DNA from 4 places in the Thermoanaerobacter sp. RKWS2 genome. Region 1 is predicted to be linked to each of the others. Evidence: riboswitches for the same ligand, from Rfam matches in the RefSeq annotation. Region 1 holds a riboswitch; each other region holds the start of a gene.
What was found. Region 1 has a riboswitch for fluoride ahead of crcB (fluoride efflux transporter CrcB). Riboswitches for the same ligand answer to the same signal wherever they lie in the genome.
Positions count from the first base shown of each region.

Region 2: it holds a riboswitch for fluoride, as region 1 does, so the genes downstream of both, OEI98_RS15365 (dynamin family protein) here and crcB (fluoride efflux transporter CrcB) in region 1, are expected to answer to the same signal.
Region 3: it holds a riboswitch for fluoride, as region 1 does, so the genes downstream of both, OEI98_RS15415 (MutS-related protein) here and crcB (fluoride efflux transporter CrcB) in region 1, are expected to answer to the same signal.
Region 4: it holds a riboswitch for fluoride, as region 1 does, so the genes downstream of both, OEI98_RS10985 (DUF6062 family protein) here and crcB (fluoride efflux transporter CrcB) in region 1, are expected to answer to the same signal.

Region 1 covers NZ_CP110888.1:48,769-57,039, forward strand. The annotation lists gene tadA (tRNA adenosine(34) deaminase TadA) at 1-80, shown strand, start outside; tRNA gene OEI98_RS00265 (tRNA-Ser) at 85-175, shown strand; tRNA gene OEI98_RS00270 (tRNA-Ser) at 231-324, shown strand; RNA gene ffs (signal recognition particle sRNA large type) at 344-610, shown strand; gene OEI98_RS00280 (HD domain-containing phosphohydrolase) at 744-2,642, shown strand; gene dnaX (DNA polymerase III subunit gamma/tau) at 2,704-4,260, shown strand; gene OEI98_RS00290 (YbaB/EbfC family nucleoid-associated protein) at 4,327-4,662, shown strand; gene recR (recombination mediator RecR) at 4,672-5,271, shown strand; fluoride riboswitch at 5,320-5,379, shown strand; gene crcB (fluoride efflux transporter CrcB) at 5,441-5,845, shown strand; gene crcB (fluoride efflux transporter CrcB) at 5,842-6,225, shown strand; gene OEI98_RS00310 (HD-GYP domain-containing protein) at 6,280-7,452, shown strand; gene OEI98_RS00315 (DUF2508 family protein) at 7,502-7,774, shown strand; gene OEI98_RS00320 (pro-sigmaK processing inhibitor BofA family protein) at 7,828-8,100, shown strand; gene OEI98_RS00325 (DUF1657 domain-containing protein) at 8,182-8,271, shown strand, end outside.
Region 2 covers NZ_CP110888.1:2,045,889-2,054,159, forward strand. The annotation lists gene OEI98_RS10875 (ATP-binding protein) at 1-832, opposite strand, end outside; gene OEI98_RS10880 (ATP-binding protein) at 829-1,677, opposite strand; gene OEI98_RS10885 (NifB/NifX family molybdenum-iron cluster-binding protein) at 1,692-2,054, opposite strand; gene OEI98_RS10890 (DUF5320 domain-containing protein) at 2,249-2,608, opposite strand; partial or broken gene OEI98_RS15365 (dynamin family protein) at 2,756-4,517, opposite strand; fluoride riboswitch at 4,622-4,681, opposite strand; gene OEI98_RS10910 (class I SAM-dependent methyltransferase) at 4,903-5,532, shown strand; gene OEI98_RS10915 (hypothetical protein) at 5,550-5,975, opposite strand; gene OEI98_RS10920 (hypothetical protein) at 6,003-6,152, opposite strand; gene OEI98_RS10925 (bis-aminopropyl spermidine synthase family protein) at 6,247-7,323, opposite strand; partial or broken gene OEI98_RS10930 (LacI family DNA-binding transcriptional regulator) at 7,467-8,271, opposite strand, start outside.
Region 3 covers NZ_CP110888.1:2,551,027-2,559,297, reverse strand. The annotation lists gene OEI98_RS13615 (ABC-2 transporter permease) at 1-256, shown strand, start outside; gene OEI98_RS13610 (DUF4179 domain-containing protein) at 310-1,398, opposite strand; gene OEI98_RS13605 (sigma-70 family RNA polymerase sigma factor) at 1,382-1,915, opposite strand; gene OEI98_RS13600 (copper amine oxidase N-terminal domain-containing protein) at 2,201-3,070, shown strand; partial or broken gene OEI98_RS13595 (twitching motility protein PilT) at 3,115-3,252, opposite strand; gene OEI98_RS13590 (ClC family H(+)/Cl(-) exchange transporter) at 3,327-4,892, opposite strand; fluoride riboswitch at 5,137-5,210, shown strand; partial or broken gene OEI98_RS15415 (MutS-related protein) at 5,281-6,815, shown strand; gene OEI98_RS13575 (MutS-related protein) at 6,812-8,271, shown strand, end outside.
Region 4 covers NZ_CP110888.1:2,060,074-2,068,344, forward strand. The annotation lists gene OEI98_RS10960 (ABC transporter substrate-binding protein) at 1-45, opposite strand, end outside; gene OEI98_RS10965 (hypothetical protein) at 187-1,053, opposite strand; gene OEI98_RS10970 (MFS transporter) at 1,069-2,256, opposite strand; gene OEI98_RS10975 (HEAT repeat domain-containing protein) at 2,246-2,671, opposite strand; gene OEI98_RS10980 (hypothetical protein) at 2,668-2,997, opposite strand; gene OEI98_RS10985 (DUF6062 family protein) at 2,990-3,646, opposite strand; fluoride riboswitch at 3,699-3,758, opposite strand; partial or broken gene OEI98_RS10990 (peptidoglycan D,D-transpeptidase FtsI family protein) at 3,974-5,634, shown strand; gene OEI98_RS10995 (ABC transporter substrate-binding protein) at 5,845-7,143, opposite strand; gene fsa (fructose-6-phosphate aldolase) at 7,240-7,884, opposite strand; gene OEI98_RS11005 (ATP-binding protein) at 8,011-8,271, opposite strand, start outside.

The sequences.
Region 1 (8,271 bases):
AAACAGAAGTGTATTTTGGAATAATGGAAGAGGAATGCAAAACTCTTTTAAAAGATTTTTTTGAAAATTTAAGGGGATAAGTGCGGAGAGATGGCTGAGTGGTCGAAAGCGCTCGCCTCGAAAGCGAGTGGGCGAATTTTTCGCCTCGTGAGTTCGAATCTCACTCTCTCCGCCATGAAAATTGAATAAAAAGGTGGAGTAATTACATGGGTTGAAGTCCAGTAAAACGTGGAGAGATGACCGAGTGGACGAAGGTGCACGACTGGAAATCGTGTGTACCCTTTAAAAGGGGTACCGAGGGTTCGAATCCCTCTCTCTCCGCCATGAAAAAGGTAATTCTTGGCCGTACTAGATGGGGAGGTAGCGGTGCCCTGTAACCTGCAACCCGCTATAGCAGGGTCGAATTCCCAGGCTGAGGCCTGACCATTGTAAGGTCTGGCATAAGTAAGTGGCGTTGATACTTGAGTCCTGCGCAACGGAAATTTGCGAACCCCGTCAGGTCCGGAAGGAAGCAGCGGTAAGCAAACACTTCCGTGTGCCGCAGGGGAGCTTGAGTGGAGCTAACTGCTTATGTAACGCTTATGGTGGCAGGTCGAAGCTGGGTGTACGGCCTTTTATTTTTGTTCTTTTACTGGAAAATATTTCTTATTATTTTTTATAACTCTTACTTAAAATGTGAAGGCTTTTAGCCGAAATAAATATAGGGAACTTATTCTTACAAAAGAAAAGAGATGGAGGATAGTATGTTTAAAAGATATTATAATACACGGATATTTTTTACTTTATTTGGAATTTCTGTAATTGTTTACTCGTTGTCATTAGCTCATTTTTTGTTAGGGTTTGAAAATAGAGTTTTTATAGGGGGAATAATTTTATTAATTTCGCTGGGGTTATCGAGTTTTTTATCTAAAAAATTGTCTGAACCTATTAAAAAATTAAACGAAGCTGTTAAAAGGATTTCTCGCGGGGATTTTGATTATCAGTTAAATATTACTGATTCAAAAGAGTTTAGGGAACTTTCAGAGAATTTTAATTCCATGGCTAGAGACTTATCTCAAAGTTATAAAAAATTAAAAGAACAGACGGAAAGTTTAATACAACAAAATGAAGAATTACAGGAGTTTAACGCGGAATTAGAAGCTTCCTACGAGCAGTTAGAGACTTTGACTCATGAATTAGAAATTTCTGAAAGAAAGTATCGATTGTTAGTAGAAAATATTCGGGATATTTTGTGGGTGACTGATAAAAATTTTATTATTGAATTTGTCAATTCACGAGTTATAAGGTATTTAAATTATACTCCTCACGAATTGATAGGAAAAAGCATTTTTGAAATTGTAGATGAAGACAGCAGAGAAATCTTGAAAAACATGATGGAAGGTAAAATTAATTTTTCAGAAATCAATTTTAAAAACAAAGAAGGCTTATTGGTTATAACAGAAACCCATGTTAAAAGGCTAAAAATTGATGAAGAAGTGGTAGGCATTCAAGGCATTTCTCGAGATATTACAGAAATGTATTATGTAAAAAAACAGATAGCTGAAAAGAATAATGAAATATTGGCTATTAGTGATGTAGGAAGGCTACTTACATCGGGAAGTGACATAAAAGAGGTATTGAATAACATAGTAGAAAAAGTTGCTGAATTGTTAAATTCACCTTTGTGCACTATAAGAGAATATAATCCGTATTTTCATAAGTTTGTTTTACTTGTAAAAGGGGGAGAATTAAAAGATTATCCTGTCTATGAAGAAATTAAATTATCAGAAGAGGACATAAATGAATTAGTAAATCAAAAAGAAATAAAAATAAAAGATGTAGAAGAGTTTTCTCATAGTGAAAAAATAACACCTATTTTTGCAGCTAAAGATGTTTATTCAGTTGTGATAGTGCCTTTAATTTTTAGAAATGAAACTAAGGGAATTTTAACAGTTTGGACTGCAGCAAATACGGTCAAAAATATGAGTTTATTGAGATCTATTGCCAGCGCAGTGTCTGTGGCAATTGAAAATTCCAAACTGTATGACGAGATTAAAAAAGTCTATATAAAGACTATAGAAGCTTTAGCTTATGCAATGGAAGCAAAGGATTTATATACGAAAGGACATTCTATGAGAGTATCTCAATATGCTGTTTTAATAGGGGAATATATGGGCTTTTCAAGGGAAAAAATAGAACAATTAAGGATTGCAGGGATATTACATGATATAGGAAAGATAGGTATATCTGATACTATTCTTCTAAAGAAAGGCAAACTCTCGGAAGAAGAGTATAACGTTATAAAAAGTCATCCAGAGATATCAAGAAAAATTTTAATGCCTATAGATCTGCCGAAAGAAATATTAGAAGCTATTTCCAAACACCATGAACGATATGATGGGAAAGGTTATCCTTATGGTTTAAAAGGCGAAGAAATCCCTATAGAAGCAGCAATTCTTGGTGTGGCTGATGCCTTTGATGCAATGACTTCTGATAGAGCTTATAGAAAAGGAATGACTATTGAAGAAGCAGTAAATGAAATTTTAAGACATAAAGGTACTCAATTTCATCCTGAAATAGTAGATGTATTTATCTCAATTTACATGAATGCGAGGCAAAAGCTAGAGGAAGTAAAAAATCAGATATTTGAAAGTGTTTCTTAAAATTTTAGATGTAGAAATATATCTTTTTTTTGTTACAATTGAAAATAACGAGGTGTTAAACATGTATCAGTCTTTGTATAGAAAGTATAGGCCAAGAAGTTTTAAAGAAGTGGTGGGGCAAGAACATATTGTAAGAACTTTAAAAAACCAAATAAAGTTAAAAAAGATAGGACATGCTTATCTCTTTACAGGTACAAGAGGAACAGGAAAAACCAGTGTAGCTAAGATTTTTGCAAAAGCAGTTAATTGTTTAAATAATAAAGATGGAGAGCCTTGTAATTCTTGTGAGATTTGTCAAGCTATAAATAACAACACTACGATGGATGTTTTAGAGATTGATGCTGCGTCTAATAACAGTGTAAATGATGTAAGAGAATTGAGAGAATCTGTAATTTACTCTCCATCCATAGCTAAGTACAAAGTATATATAATTGATGAGGTGCATATGCTTTCTACAGGGGCTTTTAATGCTCTTTTAAAGACATTGGAAGAGCCACCTCCTCATGTGATTTTTATTCTTGCGACTACAGAGCCGGACAAATTGCCAGATACTATTTTATCCCGCTGTCAAAGGTTTGACTTTAAAAAAATACCTACTCGATTAATAGCGCAAAATCTTGAAAAAATTTGCATTGACAGCAACATAAAAATTGAAGAGAAGGGTCTTAAAACTATCGCACTTTATGGCAATGGTTCTATGAGAGATGCTATTAGTCTTTTAGAACAATGTGCTTCTTATAAAGAAGGCCTTATAACCTATGAAGATGTATGCGAAATGTTAGGTGTAGCTAATGATGAAATGTTATTTTCTCTTTTAGATTACATGAATGCTAAAGATGTAGCAGCTTCATTGAAACAATTAGATAAAATTTTGTCTTATGGAATAGACGTGGGGAATTTTTTAAAGTCCTTAACTTATATTTTGAGAGATATGGTGCTTTACAAAACAGGAGGAGAGGAATTAAAAGAAATTTTATACAGCGATGTAGAAACTGTAAAAGAAAGAGTGCAAAACTTTGGTACAGCTTTTTTGACTAACGCTTTAGAAAAATTTACAAATCTACAAAAAGAAGTTAGATATGCTATATCTCCGTTAACCCTTTTAGAAGTGACTATTTTGAGGTTGATAAAGCCGGAAATTTCTTACGATATGATGAGTTTGCTAGCAAGAGTAGAACAAATAGAAGACAAATTAGAAAAAGGACAATTTTTTCTGAGGGAAGAAAAAGAAGAGAAAAATAAAAAAATAAATTCGCCAGAAGAAGAAAAAGAAGAAAACGTGGCATCGCAAATAGTACAGCAAGAGGATATAGATCTAGAAAAGGTGTGGGCTGAAGTAAAAGAAATGATAAAAAAAGAAAGAATAGCTTTGTATGCCTTTATAGAAAAAGGGATTCCTTATTTAAAAAAAGGAACAATTGTGGTAGAATATCCTGAAGAGTATGCTTTATTAAAGGAGGAATTGAGCAAAGCGGAAAACAAAAGTTTTATTGAAGGAATATTAAAAGAACTAGTTGGGAAGGCAATTCCTTTGAAGTTTGAATTAAGAAAAAATGAAGAGGAATTACTTGTACAGCAAGTTAAGGAGTTTTTTGGTGAAGATATAGAGATAATATAATTTTCACAAATAATTCAAAAAAGCATATAAATATTTTTAGAATAAAATTTAGGAGGTTATAGTGTTATGGCAAAAGGCGGATTTCCGGGCGGGTTTAATATAAATAACATGATTAAACAAGCCCAACAGATGCAAGAAGAAATAAAGAAAATGCAAGAAGAGCTAATGCAAAAGACTGTAGAAGCTACTGTCGGTGGTGGGATGGTAAAAGCAGTTGCTAATGGCAGAAAAGAACTTGTAAGTATTGAAATAAATCCTGATGTTGTAGATAAAGATGATGTAGAAACGTTAGAAGACCTTGTATTAGCTGCGGTTAATCAAGCGTTAAGGAATGCAGAAGAAATGATTGCTTCTGAAATGGCAAAGATAACCGGAGGACTAAACATTCCTGGACTGTTTTGAGGTGAAAAAATGAACTATTATTCTACTTCTATAGCGAAGCTTATAGAAGAACTGTCAAAGTTGCCCGGTATAGGTCCTAAAACAGCACAAAGGCTTGCTTTTTTCATAATAAATATGCCTTTGGAAGAGGTAAAAAGCTTGTCTCAAGCGATTATTGATGCAAAAGAAAAGATAAAGTATTGTAGAATTTGTTATAACATAACTGACACAGAGGTTTGTAACATATGTAGTGATAAAGAAAGAGATCATTCTCTTATATGTGTTGTTTCTCATCCTATGGATGTTGTTGCAATGGAGAAAATACGAGAGTATAAAGGAGTGTATCATGTACTTCATGGTGTTATTTCTCCTATAGAGGGCGTTGGCCCTGAAGATATAAAAATTAAAGAACTTTTAGACAGAGTAAAAAATGGAAATGTAAAAGAAGTCATACTTGCTACAAATCCTGACATAGAAGGAGAAGCGACAGCAATGTACATTGCTAAGCTATTAAAACCGTTAGGAATAAAAGTCACAAGGATTGCTCATGGGGTGCCGGTAGGTGGTGACTTGGAATACACCGATGTTGTAACTCTTTCAAGGGCTCTTGAAGGTAGAAGAGAATTGTAAAAGGTATTGCATTTTCATTTGTACTTTATTATAATAAATTTGTAGTAAATAACAGAAGGCGATGGAGCTCGCCATAAATGCGGAAACGCTGATGGCTCCTATTAGGATGATATAAGGCCTAATAGGAGCTTTTTATTGCCCAAAAATGTAAACAGAAAGGGAGATTTTCATGGAATACATCTATATAGGGATTGGAGGATTTTTTGGAGCAGTACTAAGATATTTAATAACAATTTACTTTACAAAGATGTATCACACTGCATTTCCCTTTGAAACTTTTATGATAAATATTTTAGGTTCGTTTTTGTTAAGTTTTATTGCTAATTTTACTATGGATGAGTACAAGGTAAATACTAATTTGAGATTGGCGATAACAACAGGATTTATTGGGGCTTTTACAACATTTTCTACTTTTAGTATGGAAACAATAAATTTATTAAAAGCAGGGAAAGATTATATTGCTCTAAGTTATATAATTTTATCAATATTTGGAGGCCTTTTGATGTCTTATTTAGGATTTGAATTTGCTGACAAAACTTTTGACTTACTAAAGGAGCGGGAGGAAGAACAGTGACAAGTATACTATATGTAGGAATTGGAGGAATTTTGGGAGCAATATTGAGATATGAAATATCGCGGCATATAAAGGAAAACCGAGAGATAGTTATTCCTATCGAAACTTTTATTATAAATGTATTAGGTGCGTTTTTATTAAACTTTTTATCAAGTCCTAAAATAAATGTAAATTTAAGCTATGATGTTAAACTTTTTCTGACAACGGGATTTCTAGGTGCTTTTACAACATACTCAACTTTTTCCCATGAGACAGTAGACTTAATCAAGAATAAAAAATATTTTCATGCATTTATATATATGTCCTTAACAATTATATTTGGACTAATAGGAGGAGTATTGGGATATTATCTCGGAAATTATATGGGAAAATTGATTTGATTGGTGTATAATATATGTCAGTAGAAAATAAATATCAGTTAGGAGGAATAAAATGTGAATTTGAATTATAATAATCTGCTGTCTGCTTTATCTTTGGCCCTTGACGTGCAAGAGTATAAGAACATGGGACATGCAAGAAGGGTGGCTTATATTTCTCTAAGGATTTCTGAGATGCTGAATTTGGATGAAAAAGAAACAAAAAAAGTGTATTATTCTGCTTTGTTACATGATATAGGACAAGGAGATATATACGAAGATTTTAACAAAGACGAATGGTGGAAACACAGTGAAAGAGGAAGTGAAATTGTAAAGAAGTTGCCCTTTGGAGAAAATTTTTCGGATATTATAAGATATCATCATGAAAATTACGATGGAAGCGGACATTTTAAACTAAATGGCGATTCTATTCCTTTAGGAGCTCAGATTGTTTTTATATCTGATCAATTTGATATACGGTACACCTCATCGGTTGGGAAAGAAAGTGAGTATAATATTCGGAATAATATCAAAGAAGGTATAAAAAGTGGTACTGGCAAGATGTTTAATCCCGTGGTTGCAAATGCATTACTTGACCTTACAAGACAAGAAAAATTTTGGCTTGATTATAAATTTTTTGATATAAAAAGTATATTAAAAAGGATTGAACCTAAAGACACGGTTTCAATAGGAATTAATGAATTAGAGGATATAGCAGAGGTTTTTGCACAGATTATCGATAATAGAAGCCGTTTTACCTATAACCATTCTAAAGGTATTTCAAAGTTAGCTTATGAAATGGCTAAGGTGATAGGATATGATGAAGAAACTTCTCGAAAAATAAAAATTGCGGGATTGCTTCATGACCTTGGAAAGCTAGCCATACCTAATTCTATTCTTGACAAACCGGACAAGCTTACTGAAGAGGAGTTTATGGTTATAAAATCTCATACCTATTATACTAAAGAAATACTCAAAGAAATAGGAGGAATAGATGATATAGCAGAATGGGCCGCAAATCATCACGAGAAATTAGATGGAAGCGGGTATCCTGAGGGATTAAAAGGTGACGAAATTGGAGAGATTGATAGACATGTGGCGGTTTGTGACATGTATCAAGCATTGACAGAAGACAGGCCTTATAGAAAGGGACTTGAACCGAAGCAGGCGATAGACATTATTGCAAAATCGGTGAAAGATAATAAAGTAAGCGGAGAGTCTTTAGAAATTTTAAAAGAAGTGGTACTTTGATGTATACTCAACCGTATTTTAGGAAATAATACGGTTGAGGAGGTATATTATGGGAATGCTTTTCGATTATTTAAAAGAGATTGCGGTAACAAAAAATATATATGACTACAATAGTGAGAACTATCAATTGGTAAATGAAGTGAGACAAACGATAAAAGAATTGAAAGATGCAGAAATTTATTTTCAAAGTGTCACAGACCCTGACTTAGTAGATTATGCTATATATCGGTTAGAGAGTTTAAAGAGAAAGTACATATATTTATTGAAAAAAGCAAAAAAAGAGGGAATAAATTTTGATAATTTTTCGTCCCTCCTATCATAATTTGTCCTCCCCCTAAGTATAAATATAACAGTAGACTCTTAGGGGGTTTTTGTATGAATATAAGCATTGAATACAATATAATCATTGCTTACTTAATTGGCTTGTTTTTACTTTATCTTTTAGGATGGTTATTAGTAGTTCCAAGAAAAATTTTGCTAAGAATTATAATAAATGGAATTATTGGCGGCTTAATTTTGTTTATTATCAATTTGATAGGAAAATCTCTTGGATTATATATTGCTATAAATCCTGTGACTGCTCTTGTTGTAGGCTTTTTGGGTATTCCAGGAATTATCCTTTTGATAATTTTGCAGCATATTGTTTGAAATCACTACAAAAATAAACAGTTTAAATAAGCCTCCTTTTTGGAATAATAATTGTGTAAAAAAGATAAAAGGAGGATTATTATGACTGTTAAGAGTGATATGGAAAAAGCTATTGCAGCCGCACAATCGGCTCTTGGAACCTATGCGCAATTTGCAAGCTCTACAGATGAC
Region 2 (8,271 bases), 830 kb from region 1:
GCCACATTTTATAAATTTGCTGGTAAGCAGTGCTGTCAGGATAACTACTTAAGCTTTGTAAATTTTTTAAAGCTTTTACAACTGTTTCATCAAAATCTATTTTCCCAACAACCACAATGTTGTTTTCCTCACAATATTTTTCTATTTGTTGTGATACTTCTTTATTTAAATCCCATTTATTGACACACACCACGGAAGGAACTTTAAAGCTTTCTATCGCTGACAATACTCTCTTCATGTCAGCAAAACCAGAAAGTGTAGGTTCTGTAACAATTAATACCAAATCAACACCCGTAGCAGAAGCAAGGACAGGACATCCTATTCCTGGAGTGCCATCAATTATCAAATACTCATCGTTATCGTCACTTACTTCCTTCGCCTTCTTTCTCACCTCTGTCACCAATTTCCCTGAACCATCTGCTCCAGGAAAAAGCTCTGCATATACTACTTTTTCTCCCGACTTTGTCTTGGCATATACTACATGGCCTGTTTTTTCCTCTACCAATTTAATCGCTTCAACAGGGCATTTATACATGCAAAGGCCACAACCTTCACAATAATAAGGATTTACCTCAAAATTTGAAATAGCATCAAACCTGCAAAGTCTTTCACAAAGTCCGCATTCAATACACTTGTCTTTGTCAATTACTGCTGTCTCTTTGCCGTAAAAGTCTTGCTTTTCTATTATTTCTCCTTGCAAAACTATATTTAGGTTAGGAGCTTCTACGTCACAATCCGCCATAATCTTATTTTTGACAATGGTGCTCAAAGTAGTGGCAACTGTGGTCTTCCCTGTACCACCTTTCCCGCTTAAAATTGCTAACTGCTTCATTTTTTTATCAACCCCAATGCATCAGTCGTCAACTTCTCAAATATTCCTTTTACCTCTTCATTAACCTCAATCAACAATTTACCTTTTGAATAGGCCTCTGCAAACTCTTTTTTAAAAGGAATCTTCGCTAAAACTTTTATGCCTTCTTTTTCGCAGTATTCCTCGATAATATTGTCCCCTTCCCCAGCTTTATTAATGACAGCGGCCATAGGAATGCCCATCTGTTTTACAAGCTGTACCGCTAAATCAAAGTCGTGCATACCATAAGGGGTAGGTTCTGTAACCAGAATGCACAAATCACTTCCTTCAATAGAATGTATAACTGGGCAGGAAGTCCCTGGCGGGCTATCCACTATTACAGGTTTATCTACATTCTCAATCAATTTATTAATCTCTTTTAAAATAGGCACTCCAGTCGCTTCTCCATAATTTAATTTTCCGTCTATAAAATCTACGCTTTGGGCTTTGCCCTTCCTTATCGTTCCAATAGGTTTGTATTTTTCTACTATGGCATCATAATGACACATCTCAAAACAAGCTCCGCAGGAATGACATAAGTGGTCAAACACGAGAATTTTTTTGATTAATTTTGTCAAAGCTCCAAATCTACACGCTTTTACACACTCACCACATAATGTGCATTTGTCGTAGTTTATTTCAGGTATTACGACTTTAACCGTTTTTTCATCTTCTATTTGAGGATTTAAAAATAAATAGCCGTTAGGCTCTTCTACATCACAATCAACGTACAGGCTATTATTAAAAGTTTTGGCAAGGTTAACAGAAACAGTTGTTTTTCCTGTCCCACCTTTACCACTCAATACAGAAATCTTGACTCTTCTCATCTTCAATGCTCCTTTTAATGATGGTGATGTCCTTGATTTGTCGCTTCTGTTATCTTTTCAAGGCTTCCATTTTTAAAAAGCTCTATGTTTGTTTTTACATCTCCTTCTATTGCTTTATAAACTGGAATTTCTGCTGCTTTAAATACTTCCATAGCGTTTGGTCCTACATTGCTTGAGATGAGAACTTGTACGCCTTCATCTATAAGAGTCTGTGCCGCTTTAGTGCCCGCACCACTGCTTTGGGCTACTGCAGCGTTGTCAATAACTTTATAATCCATCGTCTCACTATCAACTATAATAAAATATTGAGCTCGTCCAAATCTTGAATCCACCTTAGCTTCAAGAGTTTTTCCTTCTGAGGAAATAGCTATTTTCATATTGCATCCTCCATTTCATTATTGACATATGTTACTTACATTTATTAATATATTATTATTTTTGTCATATGTCAATAAATTTATTAAACAAAAAGCGCACTTAATCTGTTTTACTATAACACTTTAGCCAAATTATATCAAATTAAAGCATAAAAATAAGCAGCCACTTGCGTGACTGCGACTTTTAAAACTAATTATTCCTCTTTTTTATCGTCTTTTTTCTCTAATTGGTCCAATCTTTCTTTTATATATTTTAATTGGTCTTCCAAATATTTTGCTTCAGCACTTAAAACATCTTTTTCATTTATATTGTAGCCAGGATATTGAGGATACCCATAACCATACCATCCTCTTGCCCAACCAGGAAATCCTGTTAAATAGTACATATGTCTAAATCCTCTTCCTCTGCCGAACCAACCGAAGCCTCTGCCAAATCCCCAGTATGCTCCTACAGGATTTAAATAACCAGGTACATTATATCCTGAACAATATCCTAAGCCTCTTCCTGTTCTTGGGCCTAAACCCATTGGACCTGTTCCATCTCCTCTTGGCATATCAATCCCTCCTCTTTTATTTTGGTCATATGACCATTACCTAGTTATATAATATCACTGTTATGGACTTATGTCAATAATATTTTACCCAAAAAATATTTTTTATTGTTGAATTTTTAAATTCTTTCACTTATATACTTCACTATATTATTTCAACATATTTAAAACATGCTCTAATTCTTCACGTATTTTTTCAATATCTTTTAGCAATGTCTGATAACAAGCTTTTTCTCTTTCGAAGCTATCTCTATCAAATTTATAATCCTTTATTGACTTAGCAAGTAGTTCTTTTACAGTATCATACATCGTTTGTAATTTAAAATTCATATCTTTTTCAAATTCACTAAAACTTTCTTCAATCCTTGTTAATAAATCATAACGAATGCGACCTATGTTTCTGTCAACATCAATGTCTACTCTATCTAAAATCCTTTTTAAAATAATTTTTCCAGCAAATTTTTTAGGCAAAAAATAGGTAAAATACACAGGGTCTATTTCTAATGCACCAACATCATATCCTATCTTGTATGTAAATTTACTCTCTGCCGTAATACCACCTACGCTTTTAAAATATTCCAGATTTATGCCGAACAATTCGTTTGCTACTGTTTTTACTTCATCAATGACTGCATTGAGCCTTAAAAGATAATTAGACAAAGCTTTACTATATTGTTCTTCAATATCCCTTTCAATATGACCTTTTAATTTTTCAAATTCTTCTATAATAGCTCTTTCGAGGTACTTTTCAAGCTCTTTTTCTGATTAATTCGACTAAAGTCACGAATACCGTGGTAATATCCTTTTATCTTTTCTGATACTCTTATACTGATAAACTGTTTATATTCTTCCATCTTTTTATCAAAATTCTGTAAAATATTTTTCATATCACCTTGAAACAATAAGGATATTTCTTTTTTGCTTTTTTCAACTTCTTTAATAAAGTTCTCAAAAGATTTTATATTAGATTCAAGACGCTCTAATGGAATTTGTTTCAATTTTATACTGCTTTCAAAAAAGTTTGGCACATCGAAATAATTCTTTCAATATTTTTGGCATAGCTTTCAAGCAACACTTTTTCTTTTTCTTTTATTAAAAAATTCTGCAAATCATTTTCCAGCTTTTGAGTTCCACTCTTTTCAATTGCTTTATTATCTTTTGATATTTTGCCTTCTAATGCCAATTTAGCAGAAATTGGATAAATAGAAATGTTATTATTCTTTGTAATTTCTCTTACAATATTTTCATTAAAATTGATTATTTCCTTTAACTCCATTTCATTTACATAGTCAATTTTATTTAAAACAAAAAATATTTTATTAACATTTTCAGATATTTTAGACAAAAACTCCTTTTCCAGTTCACTTATAGGAGGGTCTACTGAAAGCAAAAAAATCACAGCATCAGCTTTATTTATATAACTATATGCAACATCTGTATTATGTTTATAGACTGAACCAATTCCCGGTGTATCTATGATTACTACGTCATTACTTATAAACTCAAAAGGATATCCTATATGTATTTCCTTGACTCCTTTTATGTTTTTAGGGTTGTTTTTTTCTGTGCAATACAAATCCAATTCTTTAATGTCAATATTTTCACTTCTGCCATCATCATATAGAACTTTTGCCCATATATCAGTGCTATATTGGATTTTTGTTATAACAGATGTTAAAGGAACAACACCTGTTGGAAGTATATCAGCTCCTAACATATAATTAGTAAATGTTGATTTTCCTCTTTTAAATTGTCCTAATATCACAAGATAAAAAATATTATTGCAAAATTTATTTTTAACTTCTGAAACAGCTTCTCCTACTGCTTTAATATTGATATCTTTTGATATTCTTTCTATTTTTTCAAATATCACATCTAAGCTTCTTTTCATCTGGTTATATTGCTCCTTCATTAGCTCACCTCATATCAACAGTATAATCGAAATTCAGATATGGAGTGACATTTTTTACCTTACCATCACCCCCTAAAAAGCAAAATAGTTCCTACTGGCTTTTACACCAAGTAGGAACTATCAGCCCTTCGGCGGTTGAAGTGAGTTCCATCACTTTTTATACAATTGTCAATATCATTATACCCAAAATGTAAAAACTTTGCAAGATAGTAAAAGCTAAAGATATGCGTGCAGTATATTTCTGTTATATGATATAATGAAATCAAGGGAAGATTTATTAAAGAGTGTGTTTGACTTTTAAAGTGTGACTTTCAAAGAATGAGTCTATAAGTTTTGAAAGACAAGAAGAAAAAGTAGAAAAAAGTTTCAGAAGGGATGAGAAATTATGCCTAAAATATCTGCTTTTGAAAAACATTTTGACAGATATGAAGAATGGTTTGAAAAAAATGAATACGCCTATCAATCGGAATTAGATGCTGTAAAATTGCTTATGCCGAAATTTGAAAAAGGGTTGGAAGTAGGAATCGGAACTGGAAAGTTTGCAGTACCTCTAGGTATAAAAAGCGGAGTAGAACCTTCTTATCAAATGAGAAAAATTGCTTTAGAACGGGGTCTTAATGTGGTAGATGGAGTAGCAGAAAATCTTCCGTTTGAAGACAACTCTTTTGACCTTGTTTTAATGGTGACGACTGTATGTTTTGTAGACGATGTGCTAAAATCCTTCAAAGAATGTTTTAGAGTACTTAAAAATAGCGGTACAATTTTAATAGGCTTTGTAGATAGAGAGAGCACAATTGGCAAAATATATCAAGCAAATAAAGAAAAAAGTCTATTTTACAAAGAAGCAACGTTTTATTCTACAAGTGAAATAGTTGAATTGCTTTATGAAGCAGGATTTAAAAATTTCAATTTCTCACAGACCATTTTTAAAAAACTTGATGAAATGAAAGAAAAAGAACCTGTAAGATATGGCTTTGGCAAAGGCTCCTTCATAGTAATAAGCGCTAAAAAATGATATTTGAACTACACTTTTTAAAACAAAGCTTTTATTACGTTGTCTAAAAAATCCCCTTCTTTGGGTTGCGTATCCTCTTTTGATTCTATTTTTTCTATCAATGTACCTGATAAAACAATTTGCACATTTTGATTTCTATCCACAATTATTGAAATAGGTTCCAAAGCTCCACTAAGTATACCTAAAATAACCATTATCTGTGAAGGGGTTAAGACTCCCTTCTTTTTTTCATCTCCTCCTTTTCCACCTGTATTATCTTTTTCACCATTTTCCCCATTCCCTTTATCACCTTTCCCTCCATCTACATCAGGATGTTCTCCACCTTCTTCATCTTTATCCTCCTCCTTATTTTCTTTTTGACCATTCTCTTCGCTATTTTCCCTTAATCCTAGCTTTAATAGCAAATCTTTCAATTGGGATTCTAAATTATCCGATGAAAACATGTATTTTCTCCCCCTATAACTTTTATGTCATCTTATTGGCAGTGGAAAAATTATTATCGCTGGCTCTTCAGGTTTTGCATAACCCAAACCGAAATAGAGAATCAACGAAAGTACAATTACAAGCAAATAAGCATTTAATCCTTCTTTTTCTTCTTTCATAGCGATCACTCTTTTCATAAAATTTTATATACTCATTTTTATATATGATTTTATAGTTTGTCTTGTGCTTGTACTGAATAATAAATATAGGCCTCCACATTAGTATGGAAGCCTATGCTTTGTCTCCTCTGTATATTAAAGCTTCTTCGTCTACGTATAATTCACAAGGTTTATATTCATTTTCAATTCCTTTTGAATCTTTTAAGGTCTCTATACGATACATAGAAGACCGGTACCAATTAAGTTTTGGCTCTACTTGCACAAATTCATATTGTTTACCTACTGTATTTAAAAGATAGTCCCAATTTACATAATGATTAAAGTTATGGATAATATCTGTCACTACCACTTTAAATTTACTTGCTAAAATTTGCTGGAAAACATTCCACTTTTCCAATGAGGCCTCTATCGACGTCAGTCCAAAATACCCCGCACACCCTTCTTTGGAAAGAGCAGAAATCCCTCTTCCTATGCAAATTTCCAAAGCTTCTATAGTCTCTGGCGGGTCAGTAATAAAAGTATCAAAATACCCTACATATTCCTCTGGTAGTTTGTCTCTAAAATCGTATTTCATGGCTTTTATAGGCAGATTATATTTATTTGCCACCTCATTGATGTATTCCACTAGTCTATCGTCTATTTCCATCACAACAATTTCCGTTGTCATACCTGAAAGTCCTGCTGCTATACTTACAAGGTCATCATCACCTAAAACTAAAAGCTTTTTCCCCTCTAAATCTCCTCTTTCAGCCAGGAGAGCTATTCTGCCCACCACTGTTTGTGTCGTAACAAAACCTTGGTCATAATCGCTAATAGCTTTTGGGCGATTTACTGTCACTTGGTCAAATTTTTTGATCAAGTCTTCTAATTTAGAAAAGTTTATCCCTCGTCCTTCACACGCGTGACAAGTATATGTTCTTTTTGGAGCTATTTTAAGACTCCCAAGATATTCTAAACCTTTAGAATTAAATTTTATATCTCCATTTTTCTCAACTTTCAACAAATTTTTTTGACGTAGTAACTCAATTATTTCTGCTACAACTGAAAAAGGTTTTTGTGAAAGAGTTATAATCTCCCAAAAATGCGGAGTTGCTGCAGCAGCTGACAATATTTTTTCCACATCCTTAGAGGAAGTCATAACCCCTGTTTTTTGGTAGATTTGGTGCGCTATATCTTGTAGACTTTCCATCTTCTCACCCCCATAATAGTATTTCTACAAGCTTTTTACACCTTCAAAATACCATACAGGGGTATATTCCATTTAAGCCAATATTTAGGCCAGCACATAAAATTATACATTTAATTGAATAAAAAAGTCAAGAGAGGTCAAAATTACGTAGTCTCCCTCTCTATCAGAGTTATAGGCAAAATATTTTCTTTTTCCACCTTTTCACCATCTATTTGGCGTAATATCAGTTCAATAGCTTTTCTTGCTATTTCTTTAATTGGTTGTCTTACGGTTGTTAAAGAGGGAACTACCAAATTAGCAACATTTATATCATCATAACCTACAATTTTCAAATCCTGAGGTATTTTTTTATTTAACTCTTTAGCCACACTTATTACAGAAGCAGCGATTAAATCGCCACTGGCAAATATCCCGTCGATGTCTGGATGTTCTTTAAAAAGGTCTCTTACTATTTTTTTAAATTCTTCTATTTCAAAGCTATTTAATTTTGTTTCTACAACGTAATGTTCCACACCCTCTTGTGTTGCTACATCTTTGAACGCTTTATAACGGTTATTTGCCGGTGTATTCAAAATCAATGGTCCGCTTATGTGAGCGATTTTTTTACATCCCTTTTGTATTAAAAGTTTTGTAGCCAAAATTCCACCTTTATAATTGTCTGAAGCTACATAAGGTATATTGGAATAATATCTATCAATTGCCACTATAGGAAGTTTCACATTTAAATATTGCTCTGCTTCTAAGGTATGACTGCCAATAATTATACCATCAACTTGATGTCTTTTCAGCATATCTATATACTCTTTTTCCTTGCTACTATCTTGCCCAGAATTGCACAACAAAATTTTATAACCTTCTTGATAAGCGTAATATTCTATGAAACTTGTCAACTCTGCAAAAAAAGGGTGTGATACATTGGGAATTAATAAACCTATTAAATAGGATTTT
Region 3 (8,271 bases), 330 kb from region 1:
TTTAATGTTTAAATTTGGACATGGTTTTTCTGGGATTATGTACATTATTTTGATTTTTGGATTTTCTTATGGCATATCTTATGTTATAAGACTTTTTGAAAAACTTGTAAATTATGATTGGTTTCAAAATATTGTATCTTTTATAATGAATCAATCAGATACAGTGAAAATGTTGTTTATAACTGCTTTAGCGCTTATTATACTGACGGTTTCATGTTTATTATCTGTTAAGTTTTATAAAAATAGGGAGTTTTAATAATATAGATAGGGGCAGTTCTTTGTTAAAAGAACCGGCCTCCTATTTAAGTGTTATTTTACAGGCAATTTTACTTCAAATTTACTGGATTTGATATTTATATATGCAATATCAGGACTTACAGGTGAGAATTTTATTAACCTTGGATAGGCTTTGTCTTTTTTTACTTTGCCATTTATATCAAAAAGATTATACTCTGCTTCCCACTTTAGGATATTGCCTTTATCATCAGTTACAGTCCATAGACTTGGCTGCATATATTGATATTCGTCTGTGTATTCGTACCAACCTACTACAGGGTCTTGTGGAGCTTCAATTTCTATGCTGGTGGAAAAGGGTGAAAGAATTATTTTATTAAATTTGATTTCACCTAACTTGTCATTGATTACAATTTTTGGTTCGAGTATTTTTAAATCTACTTTAGTTTTGGAGGCAGGAATTGTAAAATTAAAATTCCAATTGCCTTTAATAGTGTGTCTATTTGTTCCTTCATAAAAAGTTATTTCTCTTATATTGATTTTTACATCTATAGAAGAGGGGATTTTATCGAGATATCCTCTTACAAGTTCATATTTTGCCGATGCTATAAAAGTATTGTCATTAGTTAAAATTCCTGAAACAGTGTTACTGCCAGCAGATAAATTTTCATTATTTATTGTTGTTTCAGCACTGCTATCAACAAAAATTTTATCTTTTTCTATTTTTTTTGGGAGATGGTTATCTTTTATTATATATCCCACCACCAATCTGGATCCATCAAAAGCTGCTTCATTCAGTGTCACTTCAACACCTTTAGAGATTTGCGAAGCCCCTATTCCTACAGCGTATTTTTGATACTCAGCCTTTTCTATACCTTTATTTGATAGATATTCAAATACAGAATTGATTATAGGAATATTTTTCCCTATAGCAGGGTCTATTATTCCTACTGTCAGTATTGCTACGATTAAAAGGGAAGCTACTTTTAAAAGTGCTCCTAAGGTGATTTTTTTAGAATTATTATTTTTTGGCACTTTGTTGTCTCCTTTCCTTTCTTTTATCATATTTAAGGTATTTTCTATTCTTTTATGAAAGTTTTCAGGCACTTCAATATTGCTCTTTTGTAAAAGGTCACGTATTTGTCTGTCAAATTTTCGGTTCATAGGATACATTACCTCCCTCCAAACTTAATATTTCTCTCATTCGCTTTCGTGCCCTTGAAAGTCGTGACTTTACAGTACCCGCCGGAATATCCAATATTTTAGAAATTTCTTTAACTGACATGTCTTGTAAATAATACATTACCACTATTACTTTTAAATCATCTTCTAATTTGTTTAACACTTGATACAATTCTGTGTTGTTGTATTCTTCCTGGGGTACAGGAATATCATGGAAGTCATCTACTGTTATTACTCTTTTCTGGAGGCGTTTTATTTGGTAGCAATTGTTTACTAAAATTTTCATAAGCCATGTTTTAAAATACTTTGGATGTTTTAATTGAGAAATAGACTCATAAGCTTTTAGTACAGTTTCAGATACGGCATCAGCACAGTCATTGTCGTCCTGCAATATGCTTTTTGCCACTATATACATGTCTTTTTCAAAATGGTATATGAGTTTTGCAAAGGAAGACTTGTCTCCTTGCTTGGCTTTCTTTACTTCTTGTATGATTTCCAATCTTACACCTCCTATTTTGCGATGAGATGAGTCATCCGGATGACCTTCTCACTTTATAGATGATTGTGGAAGGAGTTTGGTTCTCGGATAAGATTATATCTTGTTGGATAAGTGATTGTTTTTAGAAGGATACAAGTATACCTATGTACTTTATACTAAGGATACTAGGGAAGGAACAATTTACTCTGTAACCATTTTGTAACCAAAACTTAATAATTTTTTAATAAATTTTAACATTTAAAGTGGTATAATGAAATAAAAAATACAAGCAGGGGGATTTTACCTGTGAGGAAGAAGTGGTCAGTAGTTACAGGTGTTGTCATGTTAATACTAGCCTTTGCTGCAGGTGCTTTCGCATCTAATCATATTAAGATCTCTAATTATATTAAGATCATTGTTAACGGCCAAGAAATCAAACCAGACGTTCCACCGCAAATTATTAACGGAAGAACTATGGTCCCTGTAAAGTGGATTGCTGAATCATTAGGTGCTGATGTCCAGTTGGAACAGAGCAGTGAAGGTTATACAGTAAAAATAACTTCAAAGCTGTTGGAGAGGTTACATGCCATTGAGCCAGAACAACCTAACACAATAGTGAACGATTGGAACAGAGAACAAATTAAACAGTTCTTAGAACAAAATACGATTCATTCTATTCAAGATATCCGTTCGCTTGGTTGTAAAGTTCCTTTTGAAATTACCAGCGAAGATGATAGCTGGATTCGACCTATTTACTCTAAAGCCTGGCATAGTACCTTTATGGGAGGAAAATATAGTGACATAACACAACTTATTAGTTGTGCTCAACGCAACTTTTTCATTTATACCGGAGGACTTTCTGAAGGAGCAGGGTTGTATTACATGATTGGATTTTCAGAAGACTGGGAAAAACCAGTCGGCAGTTCTTTTAATTCATCACATTCTTTTGAACTATGGCTATTATCTCATAAGGTTAAAGAAATCTACCGATTGGATGATGAATGGTTGGTGGTAGTTGAACCTCAACTTCAAGGTTACCAAACGGTGAGGATAAACTATAGTGATGCTGGGATAATGGTGGATAAAGAAACAAAGAGCCGAATAATGCTTTTTCGAATGGTTACTCCGGAAGGTTACGAATTGGAACGTGCTGCTGAAGTTCTTCCAGTGCAATAAATACATAATAAAAAAGGCTGCCACTTTTTTATACAGACTTCTTTTTAGTACTCTTTTAATCTTTCATCAACTTGTGCAATTAAGGAAAAATCTTTATCATCGTGCAACAAATATAAATTGTTTTCAATGGCTGTTTGTGCTATGAGTAAATCTATAGTGCTGCGAATGGTGATTCCCTTTTTCCCAATAGATACGGGGACGGTTTCTTTGTCCGACTCGGACAAAGAAACCGTCCCCGTGTCTATTTAAGATTTGTTCACTTCTGTGTCATATTCAACAAAATTTCTCTAATTTCTGTAGCTTTATCTTCATCTGCAAGGACTACTAGATAATCGCCGGCTAGAATTTTCGTATTTCCCTTTGGTATTAATTCATGCGTTCCCCTCTTTATGCCAACAAGTAAGCAACTTTGGGGCAAACTAATATCCTTTAATTTTTTGCCATCTAAACTTGAGCCTACACAAACAGGCATTTCGAAAATCGTCTTTCTTTTTTTATTGGCGGTAATAGATTTTTGTCCTTTCTTTATTGGCAGACGTTCTAACAAAGATTCATAAATCGGCATATTTGAGAACAAATCTGATGAAAGGTATGCCGTTATAGAGACAGTGCTTAGGGCCAACAAATGAGAAAATGAACCGGTCATTTCAGTTACGAGCAAACTACCTGTTATCGGTGCCCTAACTATAGCAGCAAAATATCCTGCCATAGCAAATACAATAAAATTTTTGATATAAATAGGGTTTATATGCATTATTTTAATTATTACAGTTCCGTATATGTTGCCAATCAGTGAACCTATTATAAGGAGGGGCATAAAAATACCTCCTGGTACACCTGAGCCATAGCTTACCATAGTAAATAAAAATTTAACAATCAATAGCAAAATTAAAAATTTTAAACTAAAACTATCTTTACTTAATGTATCGACAAGACTTTCACCGCCGCCAAGTGCCATAGGTATCCATAGTCCAACTGCAACAGATATAATAAGAGGTATTATTGGCTTCATATGTGATTTTATTTTTAACATGTTGTATATATCTTGAGTTTTTAAAAGAGTTTTATTAAATACAATTCCACATAACCCAACGATAATTCCAAGTAAAATAAGATAAAGATAATTATTAAGCGGCATTACTGCTAGATTTTTCAGATTAAAAATAGGTTTGATTCCTAATAGTTCACCAGCTACAAAAGTTGATGTAAGTGATGAAACCATACTAGATACAAGTACCAATGGTGAGAAATTTTTATGCAGTTCTTCAAGAGCAAAAATAACTCCTGCAAGTGGTGCATTAAAAGCTGCTGCAAGCCCTGCACTAGCTCCGCATGTAAGAAGGTATTTTTCTTCAACTCTAAATCTACCAAACAACCTACTTATTCCTTGTCCGATTGAAGAACCAATTTGCACACATGGACCTTCGCGCCCTAAAGAAAGTCCTGCACCTATCGCTAAAATAGTACCTATGAGCTTTAACAATAAAACTCGTAACCAATTAACTTTTATATAACCGATAATCATGCCTTCAACTTGAGGTATACCGCTACCGCTTATCATAGGTTCTTTTTTCACTATTATACCCAATAATAAGCCTATTAGAGAAAGGAAAATTATCCAGCCAATTAACAAGTAAGGATTTGTATGAAGAATTTTGTATACACTTATTACAAGAATATTTGTTTTTTCAAGAATATATCTTAAAATAGCAATAATCAATCCAACAAAGAAACCTGTTATAATGCCTTCAACTATAATACGCTTGCGAAATTCTTCCCAATGTATTAAAGTATTGAATGTTATACTTTTACCTTTATTCAATAAGATCCCTCCCAAAACATAAAATGAATGAATATTTATTTTTCTCATATTATCATTATACTACAAAATAATGATATCAAGTATTTTATATTGTTAAGTTTACTTATAGAATAATAAGCAGTATTACAAAATTTGGATATAAAACAATACAAAAATTTTTTTATTTTAAACAAATAAACATAAACATTATGCTTTGAAGTAAATTTTCACATATTCTTGCAGGCTTCATAAAAAAGTGATATAATATTCAAAAAGGGATGAAGCCCCCTTTTGGAAAATCCGAACTGCTGATAAACAGCTGATGGCTTCTACGGTAAAAACGTAGGGGTTGTCAGCTTTTTTATATTTAGTGCATTTGCCTACAACTTTGAAAGGGAGGTACTTTCTTATGCCTTTCCATAGCATATTATTTGAAAAAAACGAAGATGGAGTAAAAAAAGAAACATTCGAAGCGCCTGATTTTTTTGTTGACTTAAATCTTGATCAAATTATAGATGTCATAACAAGAGGCAAAGAAGAATATAATTTAAAACTGTTTTTTTACACTCCTTTAAACGATATTGATACTATCAAGTATCGCCATGAAATAATGCAAGATCTTGAAAATGAAGTTTTGCTTGAGGATATAAAATCATTTGCGGAAAAAATGCAAGAAATGCGCAAACACCTTGCTCAAGCAGACAAACTTTACTACAAATACCAGAAAGAAAGATGGTTTTTGGATGCTGTAGAAATCTACTGTGATGCAATTACTGATTTAGTAGAAGACTTGTCTTCTGTAGAGTTAAAATCTCGTGGTTTTTTAGCATTTCGTCAATATTTGATGGATTATATCAATTCTGACCGTTTTCAGCTGCTACTGAGTGAAACGAAAAAACTTAAAGCTGATTTGTCTACAGTAAAATATTGCTTGTTAATAAAAGGTAACCGTGTGACGGTCCGTAAATATGAATCTGAAATTGATTACAGTATAGAAGTAGAAAAAACGTTTGAAAAATTCAAACAGGAAGCAGCAAAGGATTATAAAGTCAAATTTTCTGATTGGCCAGATATGAACCATGTCGAAGCAAAAATATTGGATTTAGTAGCTCAGTTATATCATGATATATTTTCTAATCTTGATAATTATTGTATGAAAAATAGTGATTATTTAGATGAGACAATAGCTACTTTTGATAGGGAAGTACAATTTTATATTGCTTATTTGGAATATATGGCACTATTCAAGCGCCTGGACTAAAATTTTGTTATCCACAAATATCTAGTAAATGCAAGGAAGTTTATAATTACGAAGGATTTGATTTAGCTCTGGCTTATAAACTCATCAACGAAAATTCGGCTGTTGTTTGTAATGATTTTTATTTAAAAGGTAAAGAGCGTATATTTGTAATTACCGGTCCGAACCAGGGAGGCAAAACAACATTTGCACGCACTTTCGGACAATTGCATTATTTGGCCAGTATAGGCTGCCCTGTTCCCGGAAAGGAAGCGCAACTCTTTCTTTTTGATAAACTATTTACACATTTTGAAAAGGAAGAAAATATTAAAGATCTTCGTGGAAAACTGGAAGATGAATTGCTTAGAATTTACAATATTCTTGCCCAGGCCACATCAAACAGTATTATAATAATGAATGAAATTTTTACATCTACCACAGCAAAAGACGCATTATTTTTAAGTAAGAAGATAATGGAAAAAATAATACAATTAGATGTGCTGTGCGTCTGGGTAACATTTATAGATGAATTGGCATTCTTAAGCGAAAAAATTGTAAGTATGGTCAGTACGGTAGTTCCTGAGAATCCGGCATTGCGCACATATAAAATTGTTAGAAGACCTCCTGATGGGCTTTCATACGCCATATCAATTGCTGAAAAATATAGGCTTACGTATAACTGCTTAAAGGAGAGGATAAAATCATGAAAGTTTTACTTATGTATAGAGATCATGATTTTGACCTGCAACAAAAATTGCCCTCGAACGAAGAAGCATTGATACAGGATTTAGAATTAAACACTTTGTTCAATGCTATGTCCCTTGGTGATAATTTTTTATTTGAAGTAGCCAAAAAATCTGTTTTATCCAGCGTGTATAGTGATCTGGCTACAATATTATATCGCCAAGATGTTCTGAAGGATTCTCTAAAAAATTCTTCCATTGTTAGGAATATCTATAATATAGCAGTAGAAGCAATTGAAAACGAGAAAAAGTATTATTTTAGCATTTTCACCAGGTACCCTGCAGCTATACTTCATAGCTCAATGGATGTATTGCATATGTTTATGGAAATGCTGAAAAAACTAAAGAGTATTGCCGACCAACATGCTGATAAATTCGAATCAGAGGGCTTTAAAAGGTTTTTTGCAATGCTCAAAAAAGAACTTGATGATGAATATTTTGAAAGTATCCAAAATCATTTAAAAGAACTGGAATTTCGCGATGGAATTTTGATCAGTGCTGAGTTGGGTAAAGGCAATAAAGGCGTCAATTATATCCTCCGCAAACAGGAGGATAAAAAACAAAGTCTAATAGACAGGATTTTTTCAAAAAGACCGGATGCTTATACTTTTTATATAAGTGAGCGCGATGAAAGCGGGGCAAGAGCTTTATCTGACTTAAAAGACAGAGGAATCAACCTCGTGGCAAATGCACTTGCTCAGTCTGCTGATCATATTCTCAGTTTTTTTAACATATTGCGGACTGAATTGGCTTTTTACATTGGCTGTTTGAATTTATATGAGAAACTTGCCCAAATTGGAGAGCCGGTGTCTTTTCCTATTCCGGTAGCATCCAGTGAACGTAGGCATTCTTTTAAAGGATTATACGATGTCTGTTTGGCTTTGACAATGAAACAAAAAATCGTGGGCAACGATTTAAATGCTGATAATAAAGATCTGGCAATAATTACAGGTGCCAACCAAGGGGGTAAATCTACCTTTTTGCGAAGCATAGGTTTGGCTCAGTTGATGATGCAATGTGGTATGTTTGTGCCAGCCGAGTATTTTTCTGCTAACATATGTGATGGGATTTTTACCCACTATAAACGGAAAGAAGATGCTACCATGAAAAGTGGAAAGCTTGATGAAGAGCTTAGCAGGATGAGTGATATAGTAGACAATATAAAGCCAAATTCCATGGTACTGTTTAATGAATCATTTGCTGCGACAAATGAAAGAGAAGGTTCGGAAATTGCAAGGCAAATAATTACTGCATTGATTGAAAAACGCATCAAAGTTTTCTTTGTGACACATTTGTTTGAATTTGCCTATAGTTTTTATAATAAAAAACTGGAGAATGTCATTTTTCTACGAGCCGAAAGACGAAACGACGGAAAACGTACTTTTAAAATAACCGAAGGCAAACCACTTCAAACAAGCTA
Region 4 (8,271 bases), 820 kb from region 1:
AATCAATGCAAACGTCAACATAATGGATAAAATTTTTCTCTTCATGACAATCCCCTTTCTTTAAATTTTTTTGATTTACTCTTATTATACTTGATTAATTTTTATATGTCAACCGTTTGACATAAATTTTTTGATAAAATGTCAACCGTTTATAATACGGTTGACATTTTTGAAACTTATTAATAATTATAATAGGTTATATCTTGCTATTTTATTAATTTGTTCAACTAATCGTTCTACCTTTTCCTTTTGTGAAAATTCAAATCGTGACTTAAAAACATTAGAGCCAGATACATTAATAGATAAATTTAAAAACCCAGTTTCTTCCTCATCAATGTACGCATTTAAAATCTTATGTACAGGAATGTAAATCCATATACCACCATACTTTGCATCTTTTGTAGACTTTACATTTTCTTCTTCTAATATTATTAATTCTTTATTTGTAAATATAATCATATGAGAAGTGGATTTTATTCTTGTAAAAAATTTTAGGTATGGTACTTTTATTTCCCGTTGATATAAAAAATCTATTACTTTTTCTCCATTCAATACAGCTTTTTTTGCATGATTCATAAACTTGTAATTTATATCCCTCAAACAATCAAAGTCATCTATTTCTTTTTCCTTATCATACGTTTCTATGTCACATAATAATATACGTAATTTTTCAATTATAGGCTTAAATATATTTTCGACAACAGTGTTGTACTCAAGCACAAATGACCTCGTTTCACCTTCTATGTTCCCATTTATTTTTAGCCATGAATATAACAATATAGACCCATTTTCAATGTAATTAATATTTTCAATAGGATACGAAACAGCATTAATACTATTTTTCATTTTTTCGAGAAAAACCACATTATTTTCATACAAGAACATGAGTTTATCGTTTGTCTTTCTTCTACCCCAGCTATCAGCAGGAGCATATACAGCATTTAAAAAACGCGTCGAATCTTTAAAGTTTTTATCGTAATAAGATTTAAACATTTCAGGAATTTCACTGTAGTCTTTTATAGTTCTTGCCCAGGAATTTATATCCGACGGCATTTCTCTCACCCCCTTTTAACTTTTTTCAATTTTAAACAGTGTTATTAAAATAACTGTCATTATGGAACATAATGCTCCAAAGTAAAAGGGTGCAGCAGGAGATACTTTATCCCACAAATATCCAGCAATAAAACTTGCGGGAAGTGCGAGTAGTCCCATCGATGCATTATACAGCCCAAATGCAGTTCCTCTATTACTATCATCGACTATATGTGCAACAAGAGACTTTGCAACACCTTCCGTTGTTGAATAGTAAACTCCATATATCGCGTACAAAACCCAAATATGCCACGGCAATTTTGCTAATGCAAAACCGAGATATGTAACTGCATAAATAATCCAGCCTAACCTGATTACATTAACTCTTCCTATTTTGTCAGACAATACTCCACTCGGTACTGACAACAACGCATAAAACAGATTAAACATAGCTATAATTATCGGTATCGTCGATTCGCTTACACCTACACTGCGAGCTCTTAGAATCAAAAATGCATCACTACTGTTGCCAAGCGTAAAAACTAGCATTACAATGAAAAACAGCAGAAATTTTCCCTTAAAAACAGACAAATCTAATTTGAAAGATGAACTTATTCTTTCGCCCTTTTGCTCCACTACAAATAAACCTATGAGGATTATTGTGATAAAAGCTACAAGACCAGCAATCAAAAATATTAATCTGAACTTTATAGAATCTATATATTTGGCAAACAAGAGCATTAAACCGGCAGTAATCAATGGCCCAAGGAAAGAACCTAATGTGTCAAGCATTCTTTGAAATCCAAACGAAAAGCCCATATTTTTCATTTTAGAAGATTTTGCAACAAGTGCATCTCTCGGCGCATCTTTTGTACCTTTTCCAATACCATCAACAAGTCTCAACCCAAAAACCATTGCAGCACCATTCGTCAATGGCAGTAATACTCTTCCAATGGCAGAGAATAGATATCCAATAAACACAATAGATTTCCTTTTTCCAATTTTATCTGAAATTATTCCGGATATTATTCTCATAAGGCTTACAACTGTAGTGACACTTCCCTCTATTAAACCTACCATTTCTTTACTCAGTCCTAGAATCTGCGTATAAAAAGTAGGCAAAATAGGTACAATCATATCCTGACTTAATCCACCAAAAAATGCAACCCAACCCAAGACTTTAATGTTATTATTCACGTTGTTTTTTATTTCTTTATTTTCCAATTGACTCACCTTCCTTATTTGCCACTCTTGTTTTAATCTTCTCCAAAGAATTTTCAATGATATTTTTTGTTAAAACTGAGAATTTATCTTTGTTTTCTAAAAGAAACCTGTGAGACTCTTCTCCGCCAATCTCTCCAAGAGCCCAAACAATAATCTGTTCAATATATGGGTCTTTTTTACCCCCATTATTGCGTAAATGTTCTATCAATACTTTTTCTGCTTTCTTTATTTTAAGTTCTCCAATTATTTTTGCTGCCATATAAGCGACATTATAATCCGGATGATTTATGGCTTTTATGAGTTTGTCACTGTAATCATCATTTGATATATTTTTAAAATCATAGCCACAGTTGGAACACTTTTCTTCTCCAATTTCAGCTATTTTAAAACACACAGGACATATATATCTCATCATTCATCAACCCTTATACCTAAAGTTTTTTTAAGATATCTATTTTCAGACTCATAACCTTTTAATCTTATTTCAAGTGTTTGGTTGTCACGCATCAACTGGAAATTTTTAAATTTCATTGCAGAGTATTTAGACGCCATAGAAATAAGCTGTCTTCTTAAGTCATCTTCATTAGGATTATCCCGTTCTATTTGATATGCTTTAATCCCCATTTCAAAAATAGCTCTATATGCGTCTTCTTCTGTAAAACCATCTTTTTTAAAATTCTCAATTAATTCCCTAATTTCTTCAAAACTTTCTTCAGTAATGTCAAAAGAAATTTTAATCATAATAACCACCCTTTAATAATTTCAATGCTCTTTCAATTGAATCCTTAGAGTCATACCACGGTTCATCATGAAATCTATAATCAAATTTTGTTATAAACCATTCAAGGTCACTTATATTCTTTTCAATTGCAGCTTCATTTATTTTAAATATTTTCTCAATTTGCGGTGTAATATCCTTTGCAACTTCCATAAGCATATTCAGGTGGTGGAAACATAATCTAGACAAGCCTTCACTGTGCCTTTCAACAAAATCTTTATCAGCATGTAAAATATCTATCAATATATGCATCTGGTATTTATCTCTTTCACTTAAATAATCACAAATAAGGCATTTGTTTTTTGCTTCTTTTTTCCTTTTTTTCTTTGAAGATTTTTGTTTTTCCCTGATTTGCTGCAATTTATAACTGATATTTGCTTTTAATGCAATTGCCAAACCCAATTTATCATATGAATTATTCAATAATTCCAAATGATAATGGCAAAAATTTGTCTCTCTTATTTTGACATACATTTCAGGGTCTTTTAAAACCTCATCTTCAAACAAATGCTCACAATAGGCTTTTTCTTCGTCTTTTATAACCTTGCATATTGGACAACCTCCCTTATATTTTTCAAAAACCTCATACAATGGAATAAATTCTAACTTCATGCAGATTCTCATCCTCTCTTTTTTGTCAAATAAACAAAAATGGCTTCTACGAAAGCGCGTAGAAGCCATTAGCCTTCACGGCAATAAGGTGAGCTTCATCACCGTCATTTAATTTTTCTCTATAATAATATTATACATTTTTTAAACAAAAATACAAGTGAAAAGGCTACATATTAAAGACTGTTTTTCGGTTTGGATTTATGATTTTTGCTTAGCATTTAATAAAGCTTAATTATTTTTATCTTTTTATCTAATTATACCACAAAATATCTATGGTATAATTATATTGGATAAACAAAATCTTTATAAAAAGGGGTTAGAATAAAATTGACATCATATGTAAAAAAACGAACATTTACTATATTCGTCTTTCTTACTATCATGTTTTTCGCCCTTATTGTAAGGCTTATATGGATACAGGGTATAAACTCCGAAAAACTTGCAATGGCAGTCGAAAGGCAAAGTACTGCTGATATCATATTAAAGCCTCAACGGGGCAATATTTATGATGTAAACGGGAATATACTTGCCTGTAATGTTCCAGCAGGAGATGTATTTGCAGCTCCTAAATTTATAAAAAACCCAGAAAAAGTTTCTGAAGAACTCTATAAATATTTAAATATGGACAAAGATTCACTTTATAAAATTCTTTCAAATAAAAAATCAGAATGGGCTGTACTTGGCAGGTCCATTCCTCTTGAAAATATAAATAAAATAAAAAGTCTTAACATACCAGGCATATATGTAGAAGATACTTTTATGAGAAACTATCCCAACGGCAAAATGCTATCACAAGTATTAGGTTTTGCAGGAATTGATGGCAACGGTTTGTATGGCCTTGAATATTCTTTAGATAAATACTTAAGTGGTGTACCTGGTCGTGAAATCTCTCTTGTTGATGCAGAAGGTAGAAAAGTAGGAGTCCCAAGCAAGCTTTACAAACCTACAAATGGTGATAATATTGTCCTCACAATTGATTCTGTAATACAAAGTTATACAGAAAAAGCTATAAAAAATGGCTATGAAAAGTATAAACCGCACGATGGTATAACAGCAATAGTTATGAATCCAAAAACGGGTGAAATACTTGCAATGGCTAACTTGCCTGATTTTGACCCAAATAATCCGCAAGATGTACCTTCACAAGAATATTGGTCAAATCCTGCAATATCAAGTATTTACGAACCCGGTTCGGTATTTAAAGTGATAACCGCTTCTGCAGCATTAGAATCAGCTGTAGTTACGCCAGACGAAAAATTCTATGACCCTGGGTATTATATAGTCTCCGGTAGAAAAATTAGAAGTTGGACAGTTTTGGGAGATATAACTTTTTCGCAAGCTATTGAAAAATCAAGTGATACAGTTTTTATGCAGGTGGTAGAACGTTTAGGCCTTGACACTTTTTATAAATACATATATGCTTTTGGTTTTGGCTCGCCTACGGGGATTGAACTGCCCGGCGAAGCCAGTGGAATGATTTTGCTAAAGTCAAAAGTATACCCCGTAGACCTCGCCACTATGTCATTTGGTCAGGGAATTGCCGTGACTCCTATTCAAATGATTACGGCTTTTTCCGCTGTAATAAACGGTGGAAACCTCATGGTTCCACATATTGTAAAATATATTGAAGAGGGAGATAAAATAATTAAAGAATATAAACCTCAAATAGTCAGACAGGTAATTTCTAAAAAACTTCCGATACAATGAAGTATATACTTGAAAAAACAGTAACAGAAGGCACTGCTCAAACAGCACAAGTACCTGGCTATACAGTAGGTGGAAAAACAGGTACAACGGAAAATTATGCTCCAGGAAAATACGTAGCATCATTTGCTGGATTTGCACCAGTTGAAAACCCAAAAATTGCCGTATTAGTTCTTGTTAAAAATCCTACGCAAAATGGGTATATGGGAGGAGAAGTAGCCGCGCCAATAGCCCAGGAAATATTAAGAGACACTCTTAGATATTACGATACAGTAAAAAAATAATAATACCAGTTTATTTAGCACACCAATAAAAAAATAGGATGGTAAAAAAGTTATATTAAATAACGGCCCTATTATTCAAAAGCATTTTTTCTCTTTGAAAGAAACTCTTCATTAAATGTGTCACATTAAAGGGGATAAAGAAAGTATATGCCAATAAAAAGAAAGTGTCCAAGCCTATCATCATAATAAGAAAAAAACTATAAATACCCTTTACTGACTCACACTGTTTTTTATTTCCTCTGTTATATCAAAGGCATTTTTGTTATTCTTTATCCCTTCTTTTATTTTTTCTATCACTGTGTTGTTTATTTTACTCCATCCACCAAATTGTGGGATAATATTTGTATAATTAGTAGCTAATTCAATTCTTTTCATTTTATCGTCTTCAATAATTTTGTCTTTTTTAACTGGTACATAACCTAATTCAATTACCTTTTGTTGGTCTTCTGTAATAAACTTTATAAACTTATATTCCATTTCAAGCTTTTTTTCATCCTTTTCTTTCTTTATACCATAGGCATATATTTTAGGTGATAATGTCAGTGGGATGCCGCTTTCCCCTTCAGGATACATCGCTACATCAAACTCAAACAGCTTTCCTTTTGACTGTAAATTTTTAAGCTGTGCTATTTTATAGCTTTCTTCTATTAATACAGCAGTGTTTTTAGTAGTAATAAAGTCTTGCCATAATTTTTCTCTGTCTCCCTCAAGTGAAACAGGATTGACCACCTTATATTTATTGAATAAATCCAAAACTTTTTGCACCCCTGAAACTGCTTGAGGGCCAAAAAAAGAATACTTTTCTTTGTCAAAAGCCCTCGCACCATCTAAAAGTAAAAACCCCCATAAATTATAGCTATAAGGCGCGAGAGAAAGACCTAATCCATAAAAATATTTTTTATCCTTTTTCCCTTCAGTGTAGGTGAGTTTTGCCATACTATCAACAAATTCTTCGTAATTCCATTCCCCATTTTCAGGCAATTGAATTTCTTTTTCGGCAAACATATCAACATTTAAAAAAAGAACATTAGTATACATTCCTAAAGGCATTCCATAAATATTGCCTTTATAACTTATAGCATCAATAACGCCTTCCTTGTATTGCTTCTTAAACGCTTCATCTACATATTTATTGATAGGACTTAAATAATCCTTTGAAATAAAATAAAAATCTGCCCCAACAGGTAAAATATCTGGCAAAGAGCCATCTTTAGAAGAGTTAATCAGTTTTTCATATCCGTCTTTGTATGAAAGAGGCTCAAAATCTATTACCACACCCGGGTATTTGTACTGAAATAATTCTATTTTCTTTTTTATAAATTCAAATCCTCCCGGGTCTCCTATTGAAGGATGAGGGAAATCCCAAAAAGTAATTATTCCTCTAAACTCCTCTTCTACCTGATTTTTTTCTTGTATTTGTTCTTTTTCATAAAGATTCATATAGTAAGGCCAATATATAAGAAAAAATATCACTAACAAATATAAGAAAATAGTAAAAGGCTTTCTCACATTAACCACCTCTTACTATCTATATTCTCAAAATTACTCTTAAATAACTTAAAAAGCAGGATAGCTTTCCTAATTCTACCCTGCTTTTTTATCAATTTATATTTTAAGCCCTGCTTTTCTCCAATCCTCTTTGAATCTTTCTATTCCCGCATCTGTCAACGGATGTTTTACCATCTGCATGAGCACTTTATATGGTACTGTCGCTATATGTGCCCCTAGTTTTGCCGCCTGTAAAACATGTATAGGATGTCTTACACTTGCAGTTATTATCTCTGTATCTATGTCGTAATTATTGAATATCGTAACAATATCCTCAATAATCTGCAAGCCATCTGTATTTATATCATCAAGCCTTCCTACAAAAGGACTTACATATGTCGCACCTGCACGAGCTGCTAATAAAGCTTGATTTGCTGTAAATATTAGCGTCACATTTGTTTTAATTCCTTCTTTTGAAAGAACATTTACTGCTTTCAACCCTTCAGCCGTCATAGGAATTTTTATTACTATATTTTTATGTATCTTTGCCAATTCTCTTGCTTCCTTAATCATACCCTCATGGTCATCGCTTATAACTTCTGCACTTATAGGACCATCTACAATTTGAGTAATTTCTTTTACTACCTCAATAAAATCTCTTCCTTCTTTGGCAATAAGAGATGGGTTTGTAGTAACACCTGATATTACACCTAATGCATTAGCTTCTCTTATTTCGTCAACATTTGCAGTGTCAAGAAAAATTTCATCACTTCATCCCTCCGTTATCAAATTTATTTACCTTTATTATATATCTAATTTTCAAAAATTAAAAGCCATGCTTTATAGTTATGCAATTTTATTTTATCTGTAAAGCAAGCCTTCAAAAACTCAAACAGTATTCTTAGATAACTCATACCTTAAATGGTCTATAAATTGTTTTGCACTTCTTGGAGACCTTCCATTATGCCATATAGCCCATTGTAATGCTTTTTCTTTTAAGAAATTCCATTCTATTTCTATGTTGTGCTTTTGAGCTAATCCTTTAACAATTTTTAAATACTCTTCTTGGCTGGGCGAAACAAACGTAACAGTTATTCCAAATCTATCACTTAAAGAAAGTTTCTCTTCTCTTGCATCTGTATTATGAAG